4 regions of the Paenibacillus sp. DP01 genome follow, and region 3 is predicted to be linked to each of the others. Evidence: riboswitches for the same ligand, from Rfam matches in the RefSeq annotation. Region 3 holds a riboswitch; each other region holds the start of a gene.

Region 1 (7,892 bases), 1.3 Mb from region 3:
ATTGAAGGCATCATAGAGCTTATATAGAGATTCCAATTCGGTTCTTCTTATAGGAAAAAGCAGCCTACAGTGGCTGCTTTTCTACAATACTGTTACTTCGTTAACGCTAGGCTTACCCTTCCAGCGCCTGCTTCAATTCCTCAGGCGAAGCGTCCCACCATTCCTGATTATGCGAAATCAGCAGGCTTCTGAGCGCTGCTTTATCTTCGCTGCCGAGATCATCCAGCATAAAACGGCGCTTGAGTGCATAATCCATACGATTAACATGATCGGCAAGAATTTTCCAGCCGCGTTTGGCTTCGTCGTCAATCAGCATCTCGCAGGCCGTCGCGCCACCATACATACGTCCTTCGGGCGTACGGTCCACAGCTACCCATACCAGCCATACCTGGCGTCCGTTCGGTACGTCCTCTTTATTCGTAGAGAACTTGATTCCACGTTCTACTTTACTTTTGGCATGCATGGCACCGACATCAATTTTCGCCTCTCCGCGGTCAATGATGACCGGGGACATGCTGTTCAGGTCGATTGAGCCTGCGCCGAAGCCCTTATGTTTACTCTTGCCACTGACAATATTCAGTGCAATCTGCTTTTTGCCGTCCGGTTGATTTTCACTCATGCGTCACTAGACCTCCAATTTCCGTCTTCACACTCATTCTACACTATAAATATTTTAACTAATAATCTCCCGAAAGCAAACATATACATGCTGTAGATGCTTGTCAACGGGAGGTATCCATTGTATGACCCCAGCACGCACCAAAATCGTTTTATTGTCCACACTAGCCCTCGGACTCCTCGCAGGGACGTTATGGTTTGCCTGGCAACCCCAATCGCAATCCGTCTCTCAGTCCGCAGGCAAACCACTATACGGCTCCGAGTCTGAGTCTGCGCTTGCGCCAAATATGGGCAAGCCTCTAGGGGCCAACATCATGCCCGATCTGCCCAAGAACCCTCCACAGCCCGCTTCGGAAATTCTCAGCAAACGGGTGGTGGAATATCACATTGATGTATCTCTGGAAAAAGGACGGGTTTTGCGAGGCACTGAGACACTGACCTGGAGGCATCCGGGTAAGAAAACTGTGAATGATCTGTATCTTCATCTATACCCGAATGCCTTCTCTTCCATGGAAACCACCTTTATGAAGGAATCCGGCGGAAAGCTGCGCGGAGACACCATGCCTAAGGACGGCTTTGGCTCCATGACGCTGACCGAACTAAAAACAGAAGACGGTTTATCTCTCATGCACCGCACTCAATATGTACAACCAGATGACGGTAACGCAAGCGACCGTTCGCTCATAAAGGTGCGTCTACCCAAACCGGTACGGGGTGGCGAAGAAATCACACTATATATGAAGTTTGAAGTCAAACTGCCTGGCATTTTTGCTCGTATGGGTGCGACAGATGATTTTGTAATGGCTGGACAGTGGTTTCCAAAGCTCAGCGTCTATGAGACTGCAGGACAACGTGGACGCGCCGAAGAGGGCTGGAACCTCCATCAGTACCATGGCAACTCCGAGTTCTATGCCGACTTTGGAATTTACAGTATACGGATTCGGGTGCCTGAAACACACATCGTAGCAGCGACCGGTTTTCCCACCCGTGGTGCAGTACGACAGAACGGCCAGAAAATATATCAATTTTATGCCGATGATGTACACGATTTTGCCTGGTCTGCTTCACCCAACTTTGTAGCCGTAGAAGAACCCTTCTCTTCTACTGAGGTTCCTGGTGTCAAAATCAAGCTCTATCTGGACCCGTCCCATAAGGAACTCAAAGGACGTTACATGAGCGCAGCCAAGGCTGCCCTTTCGTACTACAGCAAATGGTACGGGCCTTATCCATATTCCACTCTATCCATCGTCGTTCCACCCAAAACAGGCAGTGGAGCCGGCGGCATGGAATATCCGACACTCATCACGGCCGCAGCTGCGGACCAACTGAATCCTGGCTATAATCTGGAACGGACGCTGGTTCATGAAATTGGGCATCAATATTTCTACGGAATGGTAGCCAACAATGAATTTGAGGAGCCTTGGCTGGATGAAGGCTTCACCTCCTATGCAGAGGAACGGCTCATGGAACAAGAGTATGGGCTTACCCCCAACTTGCCATTACAATCGGGACAGGTAGCTTCCCCACAGCCGCTAAACCGTGAGTCCTGGAAGTATGGATCGGCAGCTGAGTATGCGCAAAATGCCTATTCACGAGGTAAATTAGTACTACGAGGTATTGAGCGTCAGGTGGGTATGAAAAAAATGGACCGGATTATGCGGACCTACGTCCAGACTTATCGATTCAAGCATCCGACCTCACAGGATTTTCAACATGTCGTGGAGAGAGTGACCGGACGATCATGGAGCCACTATTTTGAACAATATGTATATGACGGCCAGATGGCGGACTTTTCAGTCGATCGCATCATGAACCACAAGCTGGAGAATGGATACGAAGCAGTCGTGACGCTCAGCAAAAAAGGAGCAGATTATCCCAAAATACCTGTTCAATTTACCTTCAAGGATGGCTCAACGATATTCAAGGCATGGGATGGTGCGGGCAAAAGTACAACTTTCCGACTCAAAAGCGCTTCCCCCGTGTCCTATGTGACTGTAGATCCTCTATACACTATTGCACTGGAGAACAAGCATATTAATAATAGCCTGAAGGCTGAATTGGATGAAAAACAACAAACCCGTTGGAGTGTAAGTGTAACCAAGCTGTTGGAGACACTGCTTGGAAGTCTGTCATGGTGAGGTGTCTATAGATGCGGACTGTTATAAAAGAAGGCTGGGCGCTGGTACGCATACGCTTTTATATCGTTATCATTTTATTTCTGTATCGTCTGCTGTGGGGAGTATTTCTCTATAGGCTGGTACAGTCTGCCGTTATCCCGCTGCTGCTACGTTATCCTGATCAGAGCCAAAACGAACTGGGAAAGACCTTGTTTTGGATGGAGGGCCAGATCGCCTTGATGGACAGCCGGGAAGTACATGTGTACTTGTGGATATTACTAGGGGCGACCGTACTGCGCATACTAATCACTCCCTTCATTAGAGCTGGCATATATCAAAGCCTGCATACCGATGCGTCTGAACCGCAAAGCCTGTCCTTCTTCAAGGGGATGAAACGCCACGGTATGTCATCGCTATTGTATTACATCATCGAGTTGGGTTTGCTGCTGCTTCCCGCCTTTTGGGTGGTACCGAGACTCTATCCTATTGTAGTAGGAACGTTGCAATCTTCCTCTTACCTGCTACATTTGTTGCCCTATGCCATGGGGTGGATAGCTTACGGTTGGGTCATTCGGCAGTGCATCCTGTATATGCAGTTGGGCACTGTCAGTGGTCACACCATACTATCCTCCCTGCTCGCCTTCTTTCGCCAGCTTCTTCCGGCTGTTGGTGTATCCCTGTTGCTCGGTACTTGTGTGTTGCTAGTTTTCGGTCTATTTGGCACCGTGGCGATGATTTGGACGGGTATGTTGGCACTGATTCTCCAGCAATCGTATCATTTTGTTACCAGTCTGGTCAGGCTGTGGCATATCAGTTCGCAGTATCGGCTATGGCACATCGATATCTCCAGCAGAGGCTAACCTCTCACAATATGCTCTCTCCTGTATTTTCAGCTGTCGAAAAAACTTTTTTCTTTCCCGTGCAAACAGCACATAACTGAATACTGTTAACAGAATCTGTTCCTGGAGCGTTAGGAACAGATTTTTTTTGTAACTTTTTGCGATGAAACATTTGCCAAAGCCTGCTGTCTTTGTTACAATAATCGCAGTGAACTGATAGTAACAACTTTGTAATCTTTATTGTAACCTTTATCTTAAAAACATCGTTGTCGTGAATACTGCTCTCCAAGGTGCACATCTTAAGTTAAGCCTAATTCCTGGCACCTAGGAAGCGGGGGAACCAGTTTGGGTGAATTGATCTCGCAACAGAGTGGTCATAGGGGAACCTTCTACCGAATCCTTAAGCTAACCTCGCAGGCATTGGAAGGGGTATATTTTTTTTGAAGAAGAAGCTAACGATCGCAGCCATGGGTCTCGCCATTGCCTTTACATCTTTTACATTCGGTGGCAGCAGTGCATTTGCAGACTCTAAGATGGACCAGGTCATCCAAGATGCCAAAGGAACGAACTACAGAAGCGGAGGCACTACACTCGAGGGATTCGATTGCTCCGGCTTCACAATGTATGTATTCAACAAACTGGGAATTAAACTGCCGCATCAATCTGGATCACAATTCAAAATGGGTTCTTCTGTATCCCGCGATGAAATGAGACCAGGCGACCTGGTGTTCTTCAACACCACAGGAAGAGGCGTTTCCCATGTAGGTATCTTCGTAGGTGAAGGGAAATTCGCCCACTCCTCGACTTCACGTGGTGTAGTAGTTAGCTCACTGAACGAAAATTATTACGCTAACCGTTATGTCGGTGCAAAAAGAATTATGAGCACAGACGCTTACCATTCTGTAGCTTCAGATATTCCTGATGACGACAACGTAGAATAACTACCGCACAGCAAGCTAACCCTATTCGCAATTTGATTCTGGCCGGAATCGAATTGCGGTTTTTTATGTCCACTACATCAGCAATGATTATCATTACTGACGAACTGACACCTCAAAAGGTTTCAATTTTAGCGAACATCGTCGGTTTTACCGTCACCGCTGGGGGAGCATATGAGCAGTAAATCCTTCTTATTGAATGTATACCCGACTTAGGTACGAAATAAACACGCTTGCCATTCTCCTACAACTTGTCTACAATCTGTGGTTAATGATTGAAGTACCTGCATAAGGAGGAATGGAAAAGTGCCGGCCTCAATATCCAACTACCGGATCGTACCGATGGACGAGCATCAAGCGGCTGAAATCTGTGAGTGGCGCTATGATCCCCCCTACAACATATACGGCTGGCTTCCCTGGGAACAAATGAAGGCACTTGAAGTCGAATTTGGAAGTCCCACGCTTCGCCAAGAGCAATATGTTGCGGTCCTGGACGAAGAGAATGAGCTGACGGGATTTGCTCAATATTTCCCTATGGTCGGTGTGACCCGGCTGGGTCTTGGAATGCATCCCGAAAGATGCGGACATGGCACAGGCTCCGATTTTGTCCGGGCCATTGCCGAGGAAGCCAGACGACGTCATCCGCAGAATGAAATTGACCTAGAGGTTCTCACTTGGAATCAGCGGGCTATCCGAGCCTACAAGGCAGCTGGATTTGAGCTGACGGATACCTATGAACGCCAGACTCCAGATGGCAGAAAACCATTCCATTGTATGGTATATCGTCCTGAACAACAGAATCGGGTTCTATAAATAAGAGCGCCTTCACTATACAACCGCGATGTTGTATAACGAAGGCGCTCTTCATATATACGACAGATCATTACAAACTCAATGACTGCTGCGCATTTTTTCGAAAGCTTCATTATATTGTTGGGCTTCCTTAATATCTACGGCCATAATACCGCCATCGTCCCAGGAGGTCAAACGCAGAGTCACGGTCTTGTAATCAATCGTAATAAATGGATGGTGATTAAATGCCTCAGATATAGCGGCAACTTCATCCACGAAGGCAATTCCTTTCATAAAACTGGAAAAATTATATTTCCGAACGATCCAACGTCCTTCCTCCAGTTCCCAGCCCTCCAGCTTCTCCAGATGTGCTTCAATCTCTTCTTGTGTAAAAGGCATGTTACGAACTCCTCCCCGTTTATACGGAAGCCTTTCAGCCGCTTAGATGCGGCCAAAACTACGATATATTGGTGTACATATTACCACGGCCCCGTTGATAAATCCATAAGACGGCCATCAAATCAATGGGACTGACGTCAGCTCCTCATCCCCGATGAGTACATAGATCCGGTGCTGCTCCGGCTCATAAATCACAACACCGCTGCCTACAGTGATTATAGGTTCTGTGCCCAGTGCATAAAATAAGTCTTCTGCCAAAGCCTCATTGACTTCCTGGCACCCCGCTGGGTCCAGCCTGTCCCAATCTTCTGCTTCCATTTCAAAAAATTCATAGCTATCTGGAATGCGTCCCACAGCCTCTGTCAAATCGTTCAAAATTTGTTCATACTCGCGCCCATGCTTTACTCCCATGCTATTTCCTCCAGTGGTTCAGCGATTCAATACATAATCACTTTATTATACCGGAAATTCGCCCTTAACAAAAAAGAGAGTTTTGTCGATAAATACTATAATCCGTCTCATAATGACGCGCTTGGGGCAAGGACGACCCATGCGGCATGAAAGGATTCAAAATCTATTCTCATGGATGAGGTGTATCATGCAAATTACAACCATTATTGGACTTGTGCTCGGGCTTTTGTCACTGGTCGTCGGGATGATCCTGAAGGGCGCGCCAGTCGTCAATCTGGTCAATAATCCCGCTGCTTACATGATTATTTTCGTCGGAACAGCAGCAAGTATATTCATGGCGTTTCCGATGGATGACATGAAACGGGTGCCAAAGCTGTTTAAAATTATTTTCACCCAGCAGAAATTGCTGGATCGCAAGGAGCTTATCGGTACATTTACCGAATGGGCATCCATTACCCGTCGTGAAGGTCTGCTCGCGCTGGAATCCAAGGTCGAAGAGATCGACGATCCCTTTATGCGCGGCGGTATGCGTATGATTATCGATGGTAATGATCAGGAGTTCGTACGCGATGTTCTGATGGAAGACATTAACGCTACCGAAGATAGACACCGCGCAGGCGCACTAATTTTCTCCCAAGCCGGTATGTACGCTCCAACACTCGGGGTACTCGGTGCGGTTGTAGGTCTGATTGCCGCTCTAGCCGACCTTAGTGACATGGAAAAACTGTCCCATGCCATTGCGGCCGCCTTTATTGCAACGTTGCTCGGTATTTTTACAGGTTATGTCCTATGGCATCCAATGTCCAACAAGCTGAAACGGCTATCCAAAAAAGAAGTGGAACTTAAGTTAATGATGGTCGAAGGTCTGCTTTCGATTCAATCCGGTATCTCGACGATTGCCATCAGCCAAAAGCTAGCAATCTTCCTAACTCCAACCGAACGGGCTTCGATGACCCAGAAGGATGGCGATTCCAGTGAGTAAAAAGAGACATGAACCGCATGAAGAGCATGCTGACGAAAGCTGGCTGTTGCCATATTCCGACTTAATGACCCTTCTGTTGGCTCTTTTCATTGTCTTATTCGGTATGAGCTCGCTCGATGCCAAAAAATTTGAAACTATGGCTCAATCCTTGAGTTCAGCTTTTAGTGGTGGTACTGGCGTGCTGGATCACTCGGCCGCGAATCCGTCGTCACAATCTATGGATATGGGCAAAAATAAAGAAGAGGTATCGCAACCTTTAAAATCGAAAGCCACTTCTACCTCTGATCTGCAGAAGCAACTCGCCCAGCGGGAAGAAGAAGATTTAAAGAAGCTTAAAAAACAAATGGATCAGTATATTCAAAATAACGGCCTGTCCACTCTACTGAACACCAAGCTGAACCAATCCCAGCTGATGATCACCATTAGTGATAATGCCCTGTTTTCATCCGGGCAGGCCGAAGTAAAGCCAGAAGCGAGAAAGCTAGCCAAATCCATTTCCAGCATGCTCCAGCAGTTTCCTGGTTATGATGTTATCGTATCCGGTCATACCGACAATGTACCTATTTCCAATAGTCAGTTCCCGTCCAACTTTGATTTGAGTGCCAAGCGCTCGCTCAATTTCTTGCGTATTTTGCTGCTCAATCCGCAGCTCGATCCTACCAAGTTTGTATCCATCGGATATGGCGAGTATCGACCATTGGCAAGCAATCAGACTGGAGAAGGACGCGCCAAAAACCGTCGTGTCGAAATTTCCGTTCTTCGCAAATATCAGAACGGTACACAAGTTATTAGTCCT
Region 2 (7,892 bases), 1.5 Mb from region 3:
AGGTTTGAGCCTTGTGGGATTAGTCAACTGCTGGCGCTTCGTTATGGAAGTATCCCTATAGTGCGAGAAACTGGAGGGCTGAACGATACTGTACAGGCTTACAATGAATCCACAGGTGAAGGTAACGGTTTTAGTTTCACGAACTATAATGCACATGACATGCTGCACACCATTCGTCGTGCTGTTGATTACTATCGCCAACCTGAGCATTGGAACAAGCTTACACAGACGGCCTTTGCAGGAGAGTACAGTTGGGATGTATCGGCCGAGGCTTATATGGATATTTACCGTTCGCTAGCAAAGATTGATGGAACAGAGTAGGATACCATATTTGTGCTAATAAAAAAGGGAATCCCTTTAGCCAGTGTCTGGCTGAGGAATTCCCTTTTTTGCTGCGGTCAGTCGCCCCCGCCACCACAACTGCTTCCACACGAAGATCCGCTGCTACAAGAGGAATGACTCCCAGAATCGCCTGAATCGTGGTGAGAAGAGCCTCCACCATGAGAACTGTCATGGGAGGAATGATGGTGCGAGTGGTGTGTATCCCAGTTTGAGCAGCCGCTTGCAGAGCTACAGCCGGATGAGCTGGCTAGGGCGGCACTGCTTGTAGAGTCTGGGTGCATGTGTATGGCAAATTCATCAGGCCGATACCATGAATACCACACAACAGCCAGTAGCAAATAGTCAACCTGCAAATAGTTGATCTTGGGGAGCTGCTTGCCCTCAGGATCATTTACAGCTTTATTTACCCGCTCACGGAGGTGTTGGACTATCTTATGAACCGCTTGTTGTGTCTGCTTTGAAATGCCTATATTTTCACTTATATTCCATCGGTCACCTACTGGCTGCGCTGAAGCTGTCAGGTTGTAATAGTGTGAAAGCTCATCATTCGGTAATGGATGTTTAAAAAAAGTTCCCCACAAACTGGCGCTATAGCGATTCCAGCCAAAGCATTCCACATACAACCAGTCAAACCACGCCCGCTCCTCTGGCATCGGCTGAGAGCCGCCCGAATGGGGAGCATGGTGAAGCATACGACCAAAAAAAGCTTCCGAGAACTGCTGGTATTCGCGCGTAAACATTAACATTTCGTGCCATAGTTCATCCACATCACTACTGAACATAGGCACTCGATTCATAATCGCGCATAGCATGAAGTATCGTTTTAGCTCATGCCAGCGCCAGTCATATTCTTGTTCCGTCAGATTAGGGTGGGCTTCCATGACACGTTGCTTTACGTTGTGAGCATAGGAGGCTGGAATGGATCGCTCCAGCAGCTCCTTCAGCTCCGTAATTTCTGGATGACGCTCTTGCGTGAGTGACGAAGGAAACGGGGAACTAAGGAAAAATGCATTCCGGCGGCGCGTGCTTCTGTTTCCACGATTCCTGCGTATTGCTCGGAATATAAACCAAAAAATGATGAGGTCAACCACAATAAACAACGTCCAAAAGCTACTCATACTATTCATAAAGGCACTCCTTTCTCCAAGAAGACGGCATTTCCGATTTTAGCTTTTGCTATTCAGTAGAGCGAATTCTTCTTTAATCTGTGCCAGCAGATCAGAACTTGTGATTACATCGCAAGCTGTCCATGCCAAGGTCCTCGCGGCCAAGAGCATTCCTTCCATTGCGCGGTCCTGCATCGCCAAATCGCGGAATTCTGGTGTATGCAAGGCATGCTTCTCGTCAATAACTTGAATGTACGGATGGATCGCAGGGCAATGAAGTGATACATTTCCGATATCCATAGAGCCATGATCTTCGCCTTCCGTAATATCTTCTTGCGCAATACCAGCCTGCACCAAATTTGCAGTAAAGATGTCGGAGAGTACACCGTTAGTCACCATTTCATCATAAGAAGTCTCATAATTGGAGGTTTCCAAGCGACACCCGGCTTGTAAAGCAGCTCCTTCAGCAATTTGAATAACACGACGGGTAAGCGGGTTCAATTCTTGGCGTGTCGCGGCTCTCACGTAAAATTGAGCTGAGGCGTAATCAGGAATAATATTGGCAGCCTGCCCACCCTGATTAATGATGCCATGGATACGTACTGTACTTTTCACCTGTTGCCGAAATGCGTTGATCCCATTAAACGTTTGAATCACTGCGTCCAAAGCATTAATCCCTTCGTGCGGACTGGCCGCAGCGTGAGCGGATTGACCAAAAAATTCGAACTGTACAGCATCAATCGCCAGCGATTTTCCTGATTTTTCGTAGCGATCGAAGGGATGTGTCATCATGACTATGTCGCAATCATCAAACAATCCAGCCGCCGCCATCGGAACTTTTGCACCGCGTGTTTCTTCGGCAGGTGTGCCGTAAACACGTACTTCTCCACCAGTCTCGTCGATGATCGATTTGAGACCGACGGCAGCGCCTGTACTCATCATGCATATCAAATGGTGTCCACAGGCGTGCCCTAAACCTTTCAGGGCGTCATATTCTGCCAGAAAAGCAACAACTGGTCCAGGCTTGACTGCTTTGTAAGTAGCAATAAAGGCCGTTTCTATACCCAATATGGGTGCCTGAACTTCAAAACCGTGAAAGGCAAGTTCTTCTTTTAGACGGGCAGAGGCCAGGAATTCCTCGTTTCCAAGTTCAGGATTTGCGCCTATATACAACGAAATGTCCTTAAACCGCTCGGTATGCTGTTCAATGGTGTGTTGAATGGTCTGTTTAAAATTCATGCTGAAAACTCCTTTATATATGCTGTAATGTAGGTACTGCGATAGATATACTAAAATTGTACTATAACATTCATTGCATAATCATGCATATTCATTTATAATGACACAATCTTATTTATTATAAAGAATTTAAGGAGAGAAAAAAAGATTGAAAAAGGCATATCGTTTTACCGCCCTGGTTTTGACGGCGGTTATCTTGCTGTTGGCTGGTCTTCCTATGCTCACTGCATACGGATCGGAAGGAAAGCCACAGAAAAAACTTGTAGTGGGTATGAGTGCTGACTTCCCGCCGTATGAGTTTCACAAAGTTATTAACGGTCAGGATACCATTGTCGGGTTTGATGTTGAAATCGCCAAGGAAATCGCCAAGGATCTGGATGCAGAGATGGTCCCAGAGGACATGAGTTTTGACTCTTTGCTGCCTGCTCTGCAAAGTGGTCGCGTAGACTTGGTCCTGTCTGGTATGACACCGACAGATGAACGCAGAAAGAGCATTGATTTTTCGGATGTATACTATCGTTCCAAGCAAGTCATTATGGTTCGTCCAGAGGACAAAGACAAATATTCAACGATGGCTGCTCTAAAAGGAGAGAAGCTCGGTGCGCAGAAGGGGAGTATCCAGGAAGAAATTGCGCAAAAAGTACCTAATGCTTCGGTAACCTCATTGGATAAAATATCCGATCTGGTACTCCAGCTTCGGACCAAGCGTATCAACGCGGTTGTAATCGAAGATACCGTTGCTAAAGGATACACGCTAGACGGTACCGTAACACTTGCCAAAGCAGTACCTGAAGATGAAGGAGCAGAAACTGCTGTAGGCATCCGTAAAGGAAATGCGGAATTGCTTGCTTCAGTAAATAAAACGTTGGCTCGCCTGAAAGCGGACGGTTCGATTGAGAAGTTTTCTACAGAAGCGAGTGCACTGTCTGCTGACAGACAGGTTTCTTCGAATAGCATTGTAGATATATTTTTGAAATATCGCAGTTTCTACGCTACGGGTATCGGCTACACTCTATTGCTGTCTGCGCTCGGAGTACTGTTCGGATTCATTATTGGCCTGATCATATCCTTGCTACGGATGAGTGGTATTCGTATTATCGAGTGGCTAGGTACCGCATATGTAGAGATACTGCGCGGCACACCTATGCTGGTGCAGCTTATGATCATTCATTACGGAGTTGCTTTGACGTTAGGTGTTAATTTTACGCCACTCCAGTCCGGTATAATTACGTTGTCTCTGAATAGTTCGGCATATTTGGCTGAAATTTTCCGTGCTGGTATTCAGGCCGTAGACCGTGGACAGATGGAAGCTGCCCGCTCGCTCGGGATGGGACGAGGCAAAGCGATGCGTCACGTTATTTTACCGCAAGCATTTAAATCTATATTGCCTGCTATTGGTAATGAGTTCATTACGATCATTAAAGAATCTTCTATTATTTCGACCATTGGGATGGTGGACATTATGTATCAAGCCCAGGTCATTAAGAATATTACCTACGAAGGCTTAAGTCCATTCGTAATCGCAGCTGCTATTTATTTTGTAATGACATTCAGCTTATCTAAGCTGTTGGGTTTATGGGAAAGGAAGTTGAGAGCCAGTGATCACCGTTAAACAACTGCGTAAATCATTCGGTAAGAATGAAATTTTAAAAGGCATTGATATAGATATCGCCAAAGGTGAAGTAGTCGTCATTATCGGCCCCAGTGGTTCGGGGAAAAGTACGTTTTTGCGTTGTATGAATCTGTTGGAACAGCCAACAGAAGGGGAAATCTTGTTTGAGGGTGAGCCGATTACGGCCCGTGGTCATAATATTAATGCGACTCGAGAGAAGATGGGGATGGTTTTCCAACATTTTAATCTGTTTCCGCATAAAACAATACTGCAGAATCTGACGCTTGCACCAACGCAGGTGAAGAAGCAATCGGGGAAAGAAGCGGAGAAAATTGCGTTGGAGCTCCTGCGGACCGTGGGTCTTGAGGATAAGAAGAATACCTACCCGAACCAGTTATCTGGCGGTCAAAAGCAACGTATAGCGATAGCACGTGCTCTCGCCATGCAGCCGCACGTAATGCTGTTTGATGAACCTACCTCTGCCCTGGACCCTGAAATGGTTGGAGAGGTTCTGGATGTGATGAAGAAGCTTGCTGAAGGCGGCATGACGATGGTGATCGTGACGCATGAAATGGGCTTTGCTCGTGAGGTAGGAGACCGAATCATCTTTATGGACAACGGTCAAATTATAGAGCAAGGTACGCCGGAGCAAGTTTTCGGAACTCCAAGCCATGATCGTACCCGTGATTTTCTGGCTAAAGTGCTGTAAGAAAATGCTTTTATGAATTATTGACAAAGCCCTCTCGTGATGATATTTCACGGAGGGCTTTTCTCTTTTTGTCACCATATCTCCATATTTTCGTAACAAAAAACCGATTTTTGATGACAAAATTGTAATGGATATAGTATGATGTTCAAGGTTCCCAACATTTTCATGCAGATAAGGTTACAAAATTGTGATATTATGCAGTAAGCCAAAACTTACCGGGGCAGCAGCAATGATAACAATTACTCAGGTGCTGGGCTCAAACCATGGGAAGTGCGGGGGACGTAACAACGGCAATTATTCCAATGCGTCATATAGATGTTGTGGAATATGCCTAGGGGTGAATTGCACAAGCATAGGGCTTCTCCTGAGTCCGAATCCGACAGCTAACTTCGCAGGCATAACAGAGGAGGTACATATCTTTGAAACACTTAAAACATATTGGAAAAACCATGAAATTTGCGGTGCTTGCCGCAGCGATTGCAGGATTGGCACAGACAGCTGGAGTAGCAAATGCTGCTTCGCTTCATACTGCCAAAGAAGGCGATACTTTCTTTTTGCTTGCTCAACGTTATGGGGTATCGGTAGATGACTTGACGAAGGCTAACCCGGATATTGCGTCCAACAACATATATGCAGGTCTACAAATTAAAGTGCCAGACGAAAAAAGTGTGAAGGCGGCTTCGGATTCGAAACCACAGCTTCTTACGGAGAAAGCACCAGCGAATGAGAGGCCAACAATTGAAGCATGGGGCAAAACATTCAATTACAGTAAAGTTGTTGATGTTAAAGCAACAGCATATTCAGCCGCAGCTGATGAAAATGGCAAATGGGGTGCAGTCGATTACTACGGTAATCCGCTTAAACTGGGTACAATTGCAGTAGACCCGAAAGTCATTCCTATGGGAACAAAGGTGCTAGTTACAGGCTATTCCCATCCCGGCTTGCCAGACCATTCTTTTGTAGCCGTTGCCCGTGATCAGGGCAGCGCTATTACCGGAAAGCGGATTGATATCTTTATCCCTGGCAACAAATCATTCGTGAACGACTTCGGCTTCCAAAATGTGAAACTGTACGTTATTGATAAATAGCATTGTGCATATATTTGAATTCATTAAACATAATATATATTATGTAAACTTAATATTATAGCACACAACATATAACTGGGACGACTTCTTATCAGTACGGTCGTTTATCGCTAAAAAAGGCTGTCTTACAAGCAGAAGCATTCTGCTCGTCAAGGCAGCCTTTTTACGTTGTTGGTATATACGAGGCTTAGACATACTGTTATTTTCGTTCCGATGTGTGAAGTAGCCGGGGGACTGTGACAAACTTGTAGCCCTTAGCTTTTAAAGAGTGGATTAGACCCGGCAAAGCTTGGACAGTACCTTGCAAGTTGGAACTTTGACCTCCACCTGCATGCATTAAAATAATGGAGCCAGGTCTGGTAGCCGGGATCACGTTACGCTGAATCTGTGTTTTGCTTAATCCCTTCCAGTCTAGAGAGTCCACATTCCAATTGACGATCATGTACCCATGACGACGCGCCCACTGAATTTGAGGCTCCGTGATTTCACCATAGGGTGGTCGTATCAATCTGGGCCGAAAACCTGCGCTGGCTTCTAAAATACGTTCTGTTTTTGTAATCTGGTGGCGAAAGCGTTCTGGTGTGGCCTTCCTGAAATCCGGATGAGTATAGGAATGGTTTCCTATAGCATGACCCTCGCGGATGATGCGGCGTATGATCCCCGGATGCTTTTCCGCACGATGGCCGACGATAAAAAACGTAGCTTTGATACCGTTTGCGTGTAATACGTCCAAAACCTGCGGCGTATACCTTGAATCGGGCACATCATCAAAGGTTAAGGCAATTTGGCGGGTGTGCGGGCCGCACATTTTAAAAATGTCCGCATGCTTTTTTCGTAGCATCGCTAATGTTGGAGTAGCTCGATCTTTACTTTGATATACCGAAGTAGCGACAGTAGCTTCCTTGGGATGGGGCGTTCCGATGTTGGGAGGCGTGTCAGCGTGAACGGGAAAACTTGAAAATGCTAGTAACAGTGCTAAACATGGCAACACTCCCCTGTACCGCATTTGTATTCCCCCTTTCCGTGCAGTGGTACCTAGTGGTGCTCTCAGCTATTATGTACCTGTCCTATTAAAATTATGCTGGTGATTGAGTGAAGCCCTACATGACTGAAGAGAAGTACATCAAGAAGCGGATATCCGTGAAGATGACGAAGTAAACGCGCATATTCTCCTAAACATGAACGAAAACTGGAGCATTTTCGTAAGTTTTAGCCTTACAAAGGATTCGGTATACCGTGACAGCTGGTGTATAATGGGGATGCTAATCATAATGCTACAGACTTGGAATTGAGGGAAGGATGGATAAAAGTGACCGACTTGTTTACTCCTTATCAATTAAAGGGGCTTTCTTTAAGAAATCGGATTGTCATGCCCCCAATGTGCCAATACAGCGTGGAGGCCAAGGACGGCAAACCGACGGATTGGCATTATGTCCATTATGTGAGTCGCGCGGTAGGAGGGACTGGACTCATAATTGTGGAAATGACAGCGGTTCATCCGGATGGGCGCATTACGGATCGTGATTTGGGCATTTGGAGTGATGAACATATTCCTGCATATCGTAAAATGGTAGAGGAAGTCCACAAGTATGGTGCCAAAATTGCCATTCAATTAGGCCATGCCGGACGCAAGGCTGAAGATGCTGAGCCACCTGTAGGCCCGTCCTTGATCCCCTTTAGTGAACGATTTAAAGAGCCGCACGCTTTGACGCGAGCAGAAGTCAAGGAACTGGTTCTTGCCTACAAAGAGGGGGCGCGTCGGGCGGTAGAAGCTGGTTTTGACACGGTAGAGATTC
Region 3 (7,892 bases):
TATAAATTCACCGTTCGCGTAGCGAACGCCTTGCTGATACACTGCACCGGCAGCTGTACCGGTATTAATAACGGAATTTGTGGTTTTGCCGAAAATAATTCCGGGACCACCGGATGCCAAAATAACGGCGTCCGCTGCAAAAGTCTTCACTTCCATCGTACGCAAATCCTGCCCGCAAATCCCTCGGCAGATGCCTTCATCATCCAGTACAGCCTGTAAAAACTCCCAGTTCTCATACTTGGTCACCAAACCAGCAGATTCCCAGCGCCGTACCTGCTCATCGAGAGCATACAGGAGCTGCTGTCCTGTCGTCGCGCCAGCGAAGGCTGTCCGATGATGCTGGGTACCGCCAAAGCGGCGGAAATCTAGCAGTCCTTCTGGTGTCCGATTGAACATAACACCCATGCGGTCCATGAGATGGATAATTCCCGGAGCCGCTTCGCACATCGCTTTTACCGGCGGCTGGTTTGCCAGAAAGTCACCGCCATAGACTGAATCATCAAAGTGAATCCAGGGTGAGTCTCCCTCACCTTTGGTATTTACCGCACCGTTGATGCCGCCCTGCGCACAAACGGAGTGGGATCTTTTGACCGGAACCAAAGAAAATAGATGAACGTGGACTCCCGCTTCTGCCGCCTTGATCGTAGCCATTAGACCAGCCAGACCGCCGCCCACGACAATAATGTTGGATGCTGCCATTTCTGCTCACTCCTTCTTTTCAGGATTTGTACTAAATCCCCTTTTACAAATCAGAATAGAATCTCAACACGATGTATAATTAAAATAACTCGTTTACAGTAGCTGTTTAAAAGCGCTGCATTGCACCAAGGCTGTTGCCGTTTCCTGGAATTCCGCGCTGCGAAATGCAAGCAGGGAAGCAACGAAGCCGATCGATACCACCACGAACAGGGTCATACAGATATAGGAAGATACTTTTTGGGCACGTGGCCCCACGGTAATCCCCCAACTGACCATAAATGCCCACAGTCCATTAGCAAAGTGAAATGATGCCGAAACGACACTGATTAAATACAAAATAAAATAGACCGGGTTCGTCACTATACCATGCATTACGCCGCCTAGCTCCTCATGAGTTACATTACCCAGGGCCACCTGAAAGCGTGTGTCGTATACGTGCCAGATAATAAATACAAACGTAATGACGCCGGAAATACGCTGGAACAAAAAGCGCCAGTTACGCGAGTAGCCAAACCTTTTGACATTCGGGTCAGCCTGATAAGCGATATACAAGCCATAGATTCCGTGGAACAGTAATGGCAAGTAGATGAATAACGTTTCTAACACAATAACCAGCGGCAAACCATTCAGGAAGGCCACGCTGCGATTAAAACCTTCCTTGCCGCCCTCCACCGCTGTGAAGTTCGTCACCAAATGCTCAACAAAAAATAGAGCCAATGGAATGACGCCAAGAAGCGAATGCAGCTTTCTGGAATAAAATCCTCTCATCTAGGTCATGCTCCCTTCTCCCAATAATAGCGTTTTCAATAGTAATATAACATATAAAATGACAGTTCCCGACAGGGAATGTTCAACAAGGTGTCCCTTATAAGGAAAAACAAAAGTGTGAACATCTTGTGTCGCTTTCATGTTACTCCTTTTCGGCTTATAATGGAATTGCAATATACGTATTAATTATTATGTCTTTTTTGCATATAGAGAGGAAGTGGAAGATTTGTTTGAGGATTTGAACGCTTTTGCCGTCATTGTCGAGCAGTCCAGCCTGAATAAAGCCTCCAAACTGCTGAATTTGTCCCAACCCGCCCTGTCTCGCAAAATTGCCAAGCTGGAGGAAGAGCTGGGTGTCCATCTCTTTGATCGTCGGGGCAAACGGCTCGAAATTACATCGACCGGCCGATTTGTATATACTTTCGCGCTGGAGCAACGGCAACGACAGCTTCGCTTCTTACAAAAGCTGTCCCAGCACAAAAATGAAGCTCAGAGCATGCTTACACTGGGCGCCAGTCTCACGACACTCCAAACGACGCTGCCTACCCTCGTCGAAGCTTTCATGAGCAAGCATCCTCAGACTGAGCTAAAGCTGCTCACCGGCAAGACGCATGAAATCGTTGCCTTTGTACGCGACAAAAAAGCAGACGCCGGCGTTGTCGGGTCTGCCATTCATGAAGCTGGATTACGCTGCATTCCGTTATTTGACGATCATTTGGAGCTAGTCGTCCCCATCGGGCATGAATTAACTGTCAAGACAGGAACGGCTTCAATGAAGGACCTGCAAGGATTGCCGATGATCATTTTCTCCAAAGGAACCTGGTACCGCAGCCTGACGGATGACTTGTTCCAGCGCAGCGGCATTATGCCGGATATCCGCATGGAAATCGACTCCTTCGAGGCGATTGTACGTCTGCTTCCCACCTGCAAGGCATCCGCTTTGCTGCCCAAATCCTATTTGCGCAGCGAACTGCTGCGAGATAATGGACTTACTGCATTGTACTTGCCTGATTTGAAGGAGACACGCCGAACGACCTCCCTCATCTACTCAGAAACGGCCGATCTCGGCCCAACAGCACGACGCTGGATTAGCGAGACACGCGCATCGTTTGCAGGCTACCGTATGGTATAGAGGATTTAACCCTCTTCATTGACATTAACGACCTCATCCTCAAAGCGGCCGATATTATCATTGGAGCCGATAATGACCATAATATCGTCTGCTTTCAGCCGATCCATAGCTGTCGGTGCGATCAAGATACCATTCGCCGTATGAAGCGCCACGATGCTGCAACCAAAGCGGGTGCGAGCATTTAATTCTGCCAACGTTTTGCCATTCAGACATGCAGGCACATTAAGTTCTACAATGCTGTATTCCTTGGACAGCTCCAAATAATCGAGCAGATTAGGCGTGACCAGCTGATGCGCTACTCGAATACCCATATCCCGTTCCGGATAAATGACTCGGTCCACCCCAAGCTTCTCTAACGCACGCCCATGCAGCACAGATATGGCTTTGGCTACGACTTTTCTCACACCCAGCTCCTTCAGCAAAATGGCGGTCAGGATGCTTACCTGAATATCATCACCAATCGCAACAATGCCGCAATCGAAATTACGTATGCCGAGTGACCGCAACGCATCCTCATCTGTAGCGTCCGCCACGACAGTATGTGTCAGAATCTCACTCATACTGTCCACAACATCCTCATTCCGATCAATGCCCAGCACCTCGCACCCCATATCCACCAATTGCAAAGCCAGGCTTGAGCCAAACCGTCCCAAGCCAATGACTACAAACTGCTGCGTTTTCATATCTACTCGAAAACTCCCTTACCCTATAATTATTTTACCTTCTGGATGACGATACAATTCCTTACCCTTTTTCGGTCCCAGTGCATAAGCTAGCGTGAGTGGACCCAGCCTGCCTGCAAACATCGTCAGAGTAATCACCAGCTTGCCTACAACTGTCAAATCAGGTGTAAGCCCCATGGACAGTCCTACCGTACCAAAGGCAGACACCGTCTCGAACAAGATCATCAGAAAATGATGATCTTCGGTTGCGGACAGAATCATCGTCACCCCAATCACGAACAGCAACCCCAGCAAGGTAATAGTCAAAGCCTTATAAATGCGTGCCTGCGCAAGTCGGTACCGGAACAGCACAATGTCTTCCCGTCCCCGCAGCATCGAAAACACCGCTCCAATGAGCAGAGCAAATGTAGTGGTCTTAATCCCGCCTCCAGTGGAGCCAGGCGAAGCCCCAATAAACATGAGTATGATGATAAAAAACTGCGTAGCCTGCCGCAAGCCTGCAATGTCCAGCGTGTTGGCACCTGCGGTGCGAGGGGTAACGGACTGGAATAAAGAACCCAGCAGTTTACCACCCCAATCAAGCGAGCCAAGCGTCTTCGGATTCGTAAACTCAAATACAAAAATGACAAGCGTCCCGACGACAATCAGAGCAGCTGTCATGCTGAGTACCACCTTGGTATGCAAGGATAGTCTCTTACGCTTGCGATAATCTGCCAGGTCAGACATCACTACAAAACCAATACCACCCGAAATAATGAGAAACATGGCTGTAAAATTAACAATCGGATCATATACATAACCTGTCAGGCTGCGAAATTCACCGAACAAATCAAAACCAGCGTTATTAAACATGGAAATAGCATGCCAGATTCCAAAATAAATCGCCCTGCCTACAGGCATATCAAACGACCAGCGAATCGAAAAAATGATTGCACATACGCCCTCAATCATCAGCGAGTACCATAGCACCTTGCGGATCAATCCGACAATTCCTTCGACAGAGGTCTGATTCATCGCTTCTTGCAAAATAAGGCGCTCCCGCAAGGAAATCCGACGCTTGAACACCAGCGCGATCAAGGTAGCCATAGTCATAAAGCCAAGTCCGCCAATCTGAATCAGCGCAACGATGACAATTTGACCAAAGGTTGTAAAAAAGAGCCCTGTATCCTTAACGACAAGCCCAGTTACACAGGTCGCGGAAGCGGCAGTAAACAAAGCGTCTATAAACGCAAGTGGTTTTCCTGTTGTATTAGAGATGGGCAGCATTAACAATAAACTACCTATTAGAATGATAATGGCAAAGCCTGCAACGAATATTTGCGGTGGAGAAAGCCGAAGCCAGCTTGCATTGGGATTCATTTATTCATCACTTCTCCTCCTTGGTGAACTATGAGCATGGAGATCGCTCAGCTCATAAAATCACCAATTCTTTTCAGTTTCTTTTATAAATCAGAAAAGTATCCGCAAAGCGGGATACTTTTGCCTTTCAATACTCACTACACTTTACGTAACTACCTCATGGAACGTTTGATGACTTTAAGGCGGGCAGCAGCGAAGCGGTCCATTTGAATCTGGAGAAGCGATAGCGCTCGCCTTTGACTCTGAATTTTACCCTTATCAAGGTCTAGAAAATCAAAAAAATTCAGTGGCAACAGCGATTGGAAGATCAAATGGAACGCGCAGCGTCCTTAACTCAGCAAACTTTTATTCACACTTATACACACAAAAAAAGACACCGGAAAACCGAGTGCCTGACTTGGTTCCTGCCCACAGCCTACGAGGTTAGCTGACGGATTCGGGCAGCACAGTATGCCCTATTTACACTTCCGATCCATCAGGATCGACTGTAAAATTCACCCCAGTAACATGGTTCCCCCGTTTTCTCACAGAAATTCGGCTTAAATGTATATCATTACCCATATAGTTCATAGGCATTGCCTCAAGATTATAATCCTTCTCTATTCAGATCACAAAACCGATTTCGCCGAAAAAACGTGAAATTGGCTTTATTTTGCGATTGGGCATCGCTTAATCACAGCTTATCTAATTTTATTAAAACTTTAAAGTGCTTTCACTCTGTTTTCATGAATATCGCTGGTCTGTTGGCGGGAACCTGTGCAGTATGATATCTTTAATGGATGTTCTTATTTACAGATTAAGGAGGAAACTCATGAATCCTATCGGGAAACCGGTCGTGCTCACGGCCAACTTCAAAAAATTAGGCTTGCTGGGCGGGGTTGGCCTGATTTGCTTTTTTATCTTTCAATTGCTTATTCCCTCGCTTAGCAATCCAAGTCCGGAATCATTGATGAATGCAAAGGTCATCAGCAAACAAGAAGCGATCGTACACGCCCTGGACTTTGCCCGTTCCGAGCTGGGCTATACGGAATCACAGCCAGAGAAGCCTGTCGTGACCTATCAGGCTGAAACAGATTTGTACGGTTATTTATCCAGAGAAAAACTGCTTCAAGCGTACGATCGTACATGGAAAAAAAATTATCCTTATGAAACCTTTCGGGTTGATTTGCCTGACTCCTCAGCGAAGGGCAAGCTGCAAATTCATGTGGATTTATCCACTGGGAAGGTCGTTAGCTTTAAGCGGATCACCTCCAGCACCAATTACACACAGGCTGATGTTTCTACAGATGAACAAGCACGAAGCAAGCTTGTACGTATAGCTGAGGGCGACATGACGCTTGAAGCCAAGGAACAGGCTGCAGCAAAATGGATCAAACGCTTTGGCTTTAAGCCATCGGAATTGAAGCTTGCGACCACTGAGGGGGAAGGTGGATTAAAATATACCGTGGACGAAAAGAAAATCGGCGCCTCGGTACTTACGCTGGCTTTTACCTTTGAAGATGGGGATGTTCGCTCATTTACCCAAAGCTTTTCAGCCCCTTCGTCTTATACCGACTATGTTAAAAATCAAACATACTGGGCGAATTGGATGACTTATGCGGGTTATGCCCTATTTAGCTTTGTCCTGGGTGTACTTGCCATTGTGTATGCGTCACTCACCCGACGACATACTTCATTTGTACGCGGTATTTTTCTGTCCATTGTTTATTTTATTGCTAGTATAGCTGGGACCATGAACATGCTGCCTTTATTACAAGCTGAAGCAGGCAGTAAGGGCATGCTTATATTTCTTATGGTATTCCAGGTCGGTGTTACCTTCTTCATGGCTGTAGCCCTCTACTTCTCCTTGGTTGGTGGTGACGGGCTTATGCGTCAGGTTGGACTCAATGCATGGCCACGGGCCAAAGAGCCGGGCTACGGGCTGTATGTGCTTCGCAGTATGTATGTCGGTTACTTGTGGGCCTTCATTTTACTCGGCGTACAATCCATTTTGTTCTTTGTATTGGAGCGTACATTTAATACGTTCTCCACTACAGACGCCACGCAATCCCCTTACAATATGGCTTATCCATGGCTACTACCGATTATGGCCTGGATGGCAGGTATTGGAGAAGAGACTGTTTACCGTCTATTTGGTATTCCGATGGTAAAAAAAATAGTCAAAAATACGTTTGTTGCTTGTCTGATTACTACGCTTATTTGGGCACTGGGACATACGCTTTATCCAATCTATCCAGTGATTTCAAGACCTATTGAGCTGACTTTTCTTGGTTTGCTGTTTAGCTTCGTGTTCCTGCGTTACGGCTTTATCGCTGCCATGTTCAGCCACGTTATTTTTGACAGCATATTAATGGGGCTTAGTGTGATCAGTTTGGGAGACACCGTGAATGTGAGCGCAGGTCTATTCTGGATCTTACTTCCGGCTATTGTAGGCTACATCATTTACTGGTTTAGTCCTAAAAGACCTAATCGAATCATGTTTGAACCCGTGAAAAAAGAGGAGCCGTATTCTACGACTCCTCCTCCCGAAGGGCAGCTATAATCTGACGAGCAAGTTTATCCCCAATAGAGAGAGGCCGGAAGTCTTCGACGCTGGCCTCTCTTATTTTTTTGAGCGATCCAAAATGCTTGAGCAGCAACTTACGTCGTTTCTCTCCAATGCCCGGAATGGAGTCCAACTGGGAAGTTACCATCGATTTGCCGCGCTGCTCACGGTGAAATGTAATGGCAAAACGGTGAACCTCATCCTGAATCCGTTGCAGCAGATAAAATTCCTCGCTGTTGCGTGCAAGTGTTACGGCCTCAAATGTATCCCCCATCAGTAATTGGGAAGTTCTGTGTTTGGCATCTTTCACCAAACCACACACAGGAATAAACAATCCCAGCTCATTTTCCAATACATCGGTTGCCGCTTTTATTTGTCCACGACCACCATCAACAATGATCAAATCGGGACGATCGAGATTTTCCTTCAGTACACGTTCATATCGGCGCCGAATAACCTCACGCATCGTTTCATAATCATCTGGTCCCTGCACAGAACGGATCTTGTATTTTCGATACTCTTTCTTGGCAGGCTTACCGTCAATAAAGACGATCATGGCCGACACTGGATCGGAACCCTGAATGTTGGAATTATCGAACGCCTCTACCCGATGCAGACTATCCAGCCCAATGGCACGTCCCAGATTGCTTGCAGCTTTGGAGGTCCGTTCCTCATCCCGCTCGATCAGTTTAAACTTCTCATCCAA
Region 4 (7,892 bases), 2.7 Mb from region 3:
ATTGGCTACTATGGCTCATATAGGGTGGCTGAGTGATGTAGGAGCTGGTCCGATGGCTGTGGAAAAGATGGCGCTGATATGAGCTTGGCGTAGGTTTGTTAATCTTCTTCCAGGTGGTAAGCAACTCGCTGGTCATATGATCGATAAGAGGACTTTTTTCCTCATAAGGAGGATTGAGCAGTCTAAAGGCATCTTCGATACAGAAGGATACCGCTGTGGCAAAATAGCCGTGAATGGTCTGTTCTATATCGCTTCCGAGGAGGGAGTTAATCCAAGTGTGGACAGTAGCGAGTGTGCCAATTGCATTGTATTGAGTGAGTGTGTCTTCCAGTTGGTCAAATGCGAGCCAAGGATAGAGAGCCTTGGTGAGCTTGAGCAGTCGCTGGCCAGAAAGTCGCGACTCTTTTACATGCTGCGAGGAAGGATGTTGGGTGTGCAGCATTTTATCAATAAGGGCGATCCGCCAACCGTCATTCTGCTGGATGGCTGCATACAGACTTTTAATGGCCATGCCGTCAAGGGTTGTGATTTGAGGATACCAATCGTCTCGCATGTAATGTTTCAGATCCTGTAGACTGTTCAGGTGTCCAGCGCGGAAACGCTCCTCCAATCCGTAGAAACGGGTGAAACCACCAATAGGTAGGGAAGGGTCCAACAATAATGCGTAGTTTAGCAACCGGTTACCTTTATGCAGGACGGTTCGCCTCCTTGAAGTGAATATTTGTGTGATGTTATTTGACTCAAATCTTATTTATATAATAATAATTCAAATATTTATGTAATATATATTTACACTTCGAACTCAATTATGTCAAATTAAATAATTTTATTGCTTATATATGTTATATAAAGTTACATTAAAAATATTTATAATATTCTTGTTTACAAATTGTTGCTGAGAGAGTATAATAAATCTGTTGCCTCAATACATTATGACATGCGGTCGTGGTGGAATGGCAGACACGCTATCTTGAGGGGGTAGTGGGCGTATGCTCGTGGAGGTTCGAGTCCTCTCGACCGCATTATATGCAATACCCAGTTGAAAAAGCATCCTGACACGTTTTACGTGAAGGGATGCTTTTTTTGTTAAATACTTTTCGTCATATCCTCCCGTCACAGAAGCGGTCGTATGGACAACGGACCGCTCCTTAACTGTAGTGCAAGATTGTCAGTTTTTCTGCAAAAGCTTCTTAATATCTCCTACAAGTTTGTCTGGAGTGGTTTGCGGCGCATAACGCTTAAATACGTTACCTTCTCGTGTAATTAAGAATTTAGTAAAATTCCATTTGATCGCTTTGGAGCCTAATACGCCTGGAGCAGTGTGGGTCAGGTAGCGAAATAGAGGATGTGCCTGATCACCGTTAACATCTATCTTGGCGAACATGGGAAAGGTCACTCCGTAATTGAGTTGGCAAAACTCGGAGATCTCCTCGCTGGAACCCGGCTCTTGTTTGGCGAACTGATTGCTGGGAAATCCCAAAATTTCGAGCCCCTGTTCGTGATACTGGTCATATAGCTCTTGTAGCGCCTTGTACTGGGGGGTTAACCCACATTTGCTGGCAGTATTCACGATAAGAAGAACTTTCCCTTCGTATGTGGATAACGGAATTTGTGCCCCTTGTAGGGTCTGTGCATCATATTTATATACGCTCATGATATCCCTCCTAATTAAATATTCTACAATTAAATTGTGAACAATTCAACAAGGGGTTGCAAGTCCAGAAGAGTCTACAGACATTGTGCATTGTAAAATCGTCTTTTGTTCAAAACGGTAAATCGCACTTCAAATGGAGCAAATTGAGGTGTTTCTTCTCATAAAAAAGGCTTCATTCGATAATTATCTAGTACATATAGCGCATTTTCTTTCTTTTTTATAAATAAAGGGCAACCGTACCATACCCTACGCCAATATTGACATGCCTTTCATTTTCAAAAAGGGGTGAAATACAGAGTTTTAGAGAGATACGAGAAGCATAGGTTGGTTGTAAGCGTTATCCTTAATCTTCTATGCTCTAAAGGGTGATTTATAGCCTTGCCGTTGAGCTTTACAGTCTTCCTTGCACGGGTGTATGATTCAAGACGTAATTTCAAATTAACAACAATGAAGCAACAATGAATTGTCTAAAGCGCTGAATTTTGCAGTTGCAAAAGCGGGGGAACCAACGAGTATATACGGCTTTGCAAGCCGTGTGTCTCATGGGGTGAATTTTCCGGCCAAGTGCCGTAAATAGGGCGACTCTCACGTCCGAATCCGACAGCTAACCTCGTAAGCGTACAGGGAGAGGCAACAAACCGCCGTGTGCAGCCATGGTTTATTTTATCATGGAATGTATGAAGCCGGAGGAAGCCTTTTTCCTTCGGCTTCTTTTTGTTGTCTTTTTATACCGGGAGAGGAGCTACTGATGGAAGGTCGGTTAATTATTGTCACTGCACCGAATGAAGCGGGCAGAAGTTTTGTGAAATTGCTTATGTTCAAAAAATTGGCGTTTGCAGTTCTCACAAATAGCACCCAGGAGGAACGACAGCTCAAAAAAATGGGTGTGGAGCACATTGTGCGCATCAATACGATGCAAGCGGGAAAATGGAATTTTCCTAAAAAAGAAATTGGTAGTGTGTATTTGTTCGAAAACAGCTTGAATCTAACTTGCCGTTTCCTGCAAATATGTCGGCCACTAACATCAGAATTGATCTATGTTATTACGCACGGCTGTAATCCACAAGGAATTTATCGGGGATTGGGAGCGGACCATGTGATCTACACATTGAACGGAGAGGTGGGTTTCCTGCTGAACGGATAAGCACTTATAACATAGCTGGTTTATGATTTTATGATGGAATCAAAAGGGCAATCTGAAAAGCGATACGGAGGGTATGAACATGATGGATTTATACATGCTGCTCGTAATGGCTGTGAGTTATGGAGTGATACTGCTGTTTGTACGCTGGTGTGATGCGCAGACCTCAAAAGGAGGGCGAAGAGGATGATCGTTGTGCTAGGACTTACGGCTATTGTGTTCGTGTATTTAATCTACGCACTCCTGAATCCTGAAAAATTCTAGTCAACTATAGGATCGAGCAGGCGGGAACAGCAGATCAAGAATGCAGCATCAGAGATGCAGATTTTCGCAAACGTGTGCACTCAATGGATGGTCTGAATCAGGTCTGTTGTTCCAAATGCAGGAGCATTTTAAGGAGGAATAGAGGATGGAGCTACTGCAAATTGGGATTGTGATCATCATATTGTTGCTCTTGGTAAAGCCGATGGGCACCTATATGTATCACGTATTCTCGAATGAACCGAATCGGACGGATCGGATTTTTGGTGGAACGGAAAAGCTGATTTATAAGGCTGTAGGCTTGAAGAAACAGGACAGCATGCATTGGACCACGTACGCTATGAGTTTCATTGCAACCAATGTGGTGCTTGTGGGGATCAGCTACCTGCTATTGCGCTTGCAGGCTATACTTCCGGGCAATCCGGTTGGGAACAGTAATATGGAAGCATCATTGGCATTTAATACAGTAATCAGCTTTATGACCAATACGAATCTCCAACATTACAGCGGAGAAAGCGGGCTTACGTATCTGACGCAGATGGCGTTCGTCACGATGATGATGTTTACTTCGGCTGCTTCGGGGTTTTCGGTTGCTGCGGCTTTTATGAGGGGATTGACGCGGCGCGGTGAAGGGCTGGGTAATTTTTTTCAAGATTTTATTAAAGCCAACATACGGATTTTCCTGCCGCTTGCCTTTGTACTTACGCTGGTGCTGGTGGGATTAAAAGTACCACAGACGCTACAACCCACGGCGGATATTACGACTTTAAGTGGTACACAGCAGCAGATTGCTATGGGACCCATTGCCTCATTGGAATCCATCAAGCATTTGGGCACGAACGGGGGCGGTTTTGCGGGAGCTAATTCTGCACATCCTTTTGAAAATCCAAATCCTTGGACGAACGTACTGGAAATTTTGGCAATGTGGGTAATGCCGGCTTCGCTGCCGTATACATTTGGATTGTTTGCCCGTAATCGCAAGCAGGGCTGGATTATTTTCAGCTCGATGATGGTCTTGTTCCTTATTTTTCTATCCATAACGTATGTGTCGGAGAAAACAGGTAATCCGTTAATCCAGGCACTGGGTATGGATGCATCTCAGGGAAGCATGGAAGGGAAAGAAGTTCGTTTCGGTATTGGCCAATCGGCATTATTCACTGCGGTCACAACGGCGGCAACGACAGGTTCGGTCAATAATATGCATGATACATTGACCCCGCTAGGTGGTATGGCTGCTTTGGGAGAAATGATGCTAAACGTCATTTTTGGCGGCAAGGGCGTCGGGCTGATGAATATGCTGATGTATGCGATTCTGGGAGTGTTTATATGCGGACTGATGGTCGGAAGAACCCCGGAATTTATGGGTAGGAAAATTGAAGGCAAGGAAATGAAACTGATTGCGATTGCCATTTTGGTACATCCGTTTCTTATTCTTGCTCCCACTGCGCTTGCGTTTATGAGTCATTGGGGATATGATGCGGTCTCTAACCCCGGATATCACGGGTTGACTCAGGTGCTCTATGAATATGCATCATCTGCGGCAAATAACGGCTCGGGATTTGAAGGTCTTTCGGATAACAACGTGTTTTGGAATGTCACAACAGGTGCGGTTATGTTCTTTGGACGATATGTATCCATGATTGCATTGCTGGCTGTGGCGGCTTCGTTGAATGCCAAAGCGCCGACCCCGGTGACGATGGGTACACTGCGCACGGACAACAAGCTGTTTGGAGCCATCTTAATCGGAGTGGTCCTGTTGATTGGTGCGTTAACCTTTTTGCCGGTGATCGTACTGGGTCCTGTAGCTGAATTTTTGACCATGTGATGAAGAATGAGCATAGAAGGAAAATGAGAATGGATGAACGGGGTGCTTGATCATGAAGGAACAACGCAAACGCATGCTGGATAGAAGCATCTTGAAGCAGGCGGTCAAGGATAGCTTTATCAAATTAAATCCGATGATCATGATGAAAAATCCTGTCATGTTCGTCGTGGAGATCGGTACATTGGTCGTACTGCTCATGCTACTGCTTCCTGGTTATTTTGGAACCGGCAAGGAAATGGGCTTTAACTTGGCTGTATTTATTATTTTGTTGTTCACGCTGCTTTTTGCTAACTTTGCTGAAGCGCTCGCGGAGGGACGGGGGAAAGCACAAGCTGCTTCCTTGAAAAAATCCAAGCAGGACTCACAAGCTAATAAGCTCGTCGGGAATGAGATTCAGGTGGTCAGCTCAACAGCATTGCGTAAAGGTGACGTGGTAATCGTCTCTCAGGGCGAAATGATTCCAAGCGATGGTGAGGTTATTGAAGGCCTGGCCTCGGTGGATGAATCTGCAATTACGGGAGAATCAGCTCCGGTCATTAAGGAATCGGGCGGTGATTTTTGCTCGGTAACCGGCGGGACGCGGGTAGTCAGTGACCGCATTAAGGTGCGGATTACGACTGAGCCGGGTGAAACGTTTATTGATAAAATGATTTCGCTCGTGGAAGGTGCACAGCGGCAAAAAACGCCAAATGAAATTGCGCTGAATACATTGCTGATTAGCTTAACGATTATTTTTCTCATTGTGGTGGTGACACTGGCCCCGATAGCCCGCCATTTTAAGATTGATTTGCCTGTCCCCGTGCTGATTTCGTTGCTGGTCTGTCTGATTCCGACCACGATTGGCGGGCTTTTGTCGGCCATTGGGATTGCTGGTATGGACCGAGTTACCCAGTTTAACGTGCTGGCCATGTCAGGCAAGGCGGTAGAAGCATCCGGGGACATCAATACGATGATTCTAGATAAAACGGGTACCATCACCTTCGGTAACCGGATGGCGAGTGAATTCGTGGTTGTAGATGGTATAGAAAAGGCAGAGCTAGCGAAATGGGCAGCGATGAGTTCACTAAAGGATGAGACGCCTGAGGGACGCTCGGTACTGGAATTGATGCGTAAGCAGGAATACACGCTGGATGAATCCTTGGCAGCAGGTGGAACCTTTATCGAGTTCAAGGCAGAAACCCGGATGAGTGGTCTGGATCTCGCTGATGGACGAAGAGTACGCAAAGGCGCCGTGGACTCTGTCCGGCAGTGGATTATATCGCAAAAAGGCAGTGTTCCGGCCGATCTGGAGGAAAAAGCGAATCAGGTAGCCGCAGAAGGGGGGACACCGCTAGCAGTGGCGCTGGATGATCGGATATACGGCATTATTTATTTGAAGGATACGGTGAAGCCGGGCATGAAGGAGCGTTTTGATCAGCTCCGGGAAATGGGTATCCGCACGATTATGTGTACCGGTGATAATCCGCTGACCGCTGCTACCATTGCACGTGAAGCAGGGGTGGACGATTTTGTAGCTGAAAGCAAGCCGGAAGATAAAATTGCGGTTATCCGCCGGGAGCAGGAGCAGGGTAAGCTGGTGGCTATGACCGGAGATGGTACCAATGATGCGCCTGCGCTAGCGCAGGCAGATGTCGGTCTTGCCATGAATAGCGGCACAGTCGCGGCCAAGGAAGCTGCTAATATGGTGGACCTGGATTCTGATCCGTCCAAAATTATTGAGGTGGTCGCCATCGGTAAGCAGCTGCTTATGACACGTGGGGCATTGACAACGTTCAGTATTGCGAACGATGTGGCTAAATATTTTGCCATTATCCCGGCGATGTTCATGCTGGCTATTCCGCAAATGGGTGCATTGAACGTCATGAGGCTGGGCTCCCCGTTATCGGCTATTTTATCGGCGCTTATTTTTAATGCAGTCATTATTCCACTTCTGATTCCGCTGGCAATGAAGGGTGTAAAGTATAAGCCAATGAGCTCGGATCGGCTATTGGGACGGAATTTACTGATTTATGGTCTGGGCGGTATGGTGGTACCGTTTGTCGGCATTAAGGCCATTGATTTGCTGGTACATTTGTGGATTTAGTGCAGAAAGGGTGAGCGACATGAGTGGTTTTTATCGGATGTTGTCTGGACGCAGGTTTGCTGCACATGAGAAAGCCGGGTCTGGCGGACAAGGTCATAACGAGCGTACAGGGACGGAGGCAGTGCCGGAAAACCAACCGGAGAGACAAGAGATGCGAGGAAGCACGGTTATTGGAGTGGCTTTGCGAACTTCTGTGCTAATGATCCTATTGTGCGGTTTGGCATACCCGCTGGTCAGCACAGGAGTGGCGCAAGTCCTGTTTCCGCAGCAAGCAAACGGCAGTATGCTTCGTGACACGGAGGGGCGGGTAAGCGGCTCTGAGCTGATTGGGCAGTCCTTTACCAATCCAGCGTTTTTCCAAGGCCGGGTATCAAGTATCGATTATAATGGAGCTGGTTCAGGCTCAAGTAACTACGCACCCTCGAACCCGGCATTGGTGAAGCGGATCAAGGATTCTATTGCGGATTGGCAGAAGCATAACCCGGATGTACCCATCAGTCAGGTTCCAGTGGACCTGATTACGAACTCCGGCTCCGGTCTGGACCCGCACATCTCGCCACAGGCGGCACAGGCTCAAATTCCGCGTATTAGTGGCTTGACGGGGATGGGGCAGAACCAGCTGAAGGTGCTGGTGCAGGAGCAGACAGAAGGCCGCAGCGCCGGAGTGTTCGGCGAGCCGCGTGTGAACGTGCTCAAGCTGAATCTCGCGCTTGAAGCGCTAATGAAGGTAAAGCCAGTTAAGTCATAGATGGATGAAAAAGGTATCCCTGAGCGATAAGCTTGGAGGATACCTTTTTCTATGGATTAGGATGCTCTGGGATGGATAGCTGCAAAGGAAGTATTTTATTTCTTATAGGTGATATGAATTTGTTGTTCACTTATTTACTTAGCTTTATATTGTTTGATGAATTTTTGGTTTTCCTTAAGG

What was found. A riboswitch is a leader RNA that binds a small molecule or an ion and turns the genes downstream of it on or off. The one in region 3 is predicted to bind cyclic di-AMP.
Region 1: it holds a riboswitch for cyclic di-AMP, as region 3 does, so the genes downstream of both, ACH59B_RS00535 (C40 family peptidase) here and ACH59B_RS20095 (TrkH family potassium uptake protein) in region 3, are expected to answer to the same signal.
Region 2: it holds a riboswitch for cyclic di-AMP, as region 3 does, so the genes downstream of both, ACH59B_RS13515 (3D domain-containing protein) here and ACH59B_RS20095 (TrkH family potassium uptake protein) in region 3, are expected to answer to the same signal.
Region 4: it holds a riboswitch for cyclic di-AMP, as region 3 does, so the genes downstream of both, ACH59B_RS06610 (hypothetical protein) here and ACH59B_RS20095 (TrkH family potassium uptake protein) in region 3, are expected to answer to the same signal.

What each region holds. Positions count from the first base shown of each region.
Region 1 is NZ_CP173059.1:131,687-139,578, reverse strand. It holds gene ACH59B_RS00550 (YwhD family protein) at 113-619, opposite strand; gene ACH59B_RS00545 (M1 family metallopeptidase) at 744-2,756, shown strand; gene ACH59B_RS00540 (hypothetical protein) at 2,768-3,595, shown strand; cyclic di-AMP (ydaO/yuaA leader) riboswitch at 3,872-4,009, shown strand; gene ACH59B_RS00535 (C40 family peptidase) at 4,015-4,515, shown strand; gene ACH59B_RS00530 (GNAT family N-acetyltransferase) at 4,819-5,325, shown strand; gene ACH59B_RS00525 (4a-hydroxytetrahydrobiopterin dehydratase) at 5,404-5,703, opposite strand; gene ACH59B_RS00520 (hypothetical protein) at 5,821-6,114, opposite strand; gene motA (flagellar motor stator protein MotA) at 6,302-7,096, shown strand; gene motB (flagellar motor protein MotB) at 7,089-7,892, shown strand, end outside.
Region 2 is NZ_CP173059.1:3,090,401-3,098,292, reverse strand. It holds gene glgA (glycogen synthase GlgA) at 1-321, shown strand, start outside; gene ACH59B_RS13535 (hypothetical protein) at 399-1,469, opposite strand; gene ACH59B_RS13530 (M20 family metallopeptidase) at 1,509-2,687, opposite strand; gene ACH59B_RS13525 (ABC transporter substrate-binding protein/permease) at 2,836-4,299, shown strand; gene ACH59B_RS13520 (amino acid ABC transporter ATP-binding protein) at 4,286-5,008, shown strand; cyclic di-AMP (ydaO/yuaA leader) riboswitch at 5,252-5,421, shown strand; gene ACH59B_RS13515 (3D domain-containing protein) at 5,428-6,096, shown strand; gene ACH59B_RS13510 (polysaccharide deacetylase family protein) at 6,296-7,102, opposite strand; gene ACH59B_RS13505 (NADH:flavin oxidoreductase/NADH oxidase) at 7,406-7,892, shown strand, end outside.
Region 3 is NZ_CP173059.1:4,571,890-4,579,781, forward strand. It holds gene sdhA (succinate dehydrogenase flavoprotein subunit) at 1-699, opposite strand, end outside; gene ACH59B_RS20080 (succinate dehydrogenase cytochrome b558 subunit) at 793-1,467, opposite strand; gene ACH59B_RS20085 (LysR family transcriptional regulator) at 1,694-2,599, shown strand; gene ACH59B_RS20090 (TrkA family potassium uptake protein) at 2,605-3,282, opposite strand; gene ACH59B_RS20095 (TrkH family potassium uptake protein) at 3,301-4,641, opposite strand; cyclic di-AMP (ydaO/yuaA leader) riboswitch at 5,039-5,191, opposite strand; gene ACH59B_RS20100 (CPBP family intramembrane glutamic endopeptidase) at 5,453-7,183, shown strand; gene uvrC (excinuclease ABC subunit UvrC) at 7,152-7,892, opposite strand, start outside.
Region 4 is NZ_CP173059.1:1,537,926-1,545,817, forward strand. It holds gene ACH59B_RS06595 (urease accessory protein UreF) at 1-676, opposite strand, end outside; tRNA gene ACH59B_RS06600 (tRNA-Leu) at 940-1,022, shown strand; gene ACH59B_RS06605 (glutathione peroxidase) at 1,169-1,654, opposite strand; cyclic di-AMP (ydaO/yuaA leader) riboswitch at 2,118-2,289, shown strand; gene ACH59B_RS06610 (hypothetical protein) at 2,403-2,798, shown strand; gene kdpF (K(+)-transporting ATPase subunit F) at 2,982-3,059, shown strand; gene kdpA (potassium-transporting ATPase subunit KdpA) at 3,205-4,881, shown strand; gene kdpB (potassium-transporting ATPase subunit KdpB) at 4,934-6,964, shown strand; gene kdpC (potassium-transporting ATPase subunit KdpC) at 6,984-7,712, shown strand; gene ACH59B_RS06635 (MFS transporter) at 7,843-7,892, opposite strand, start outside.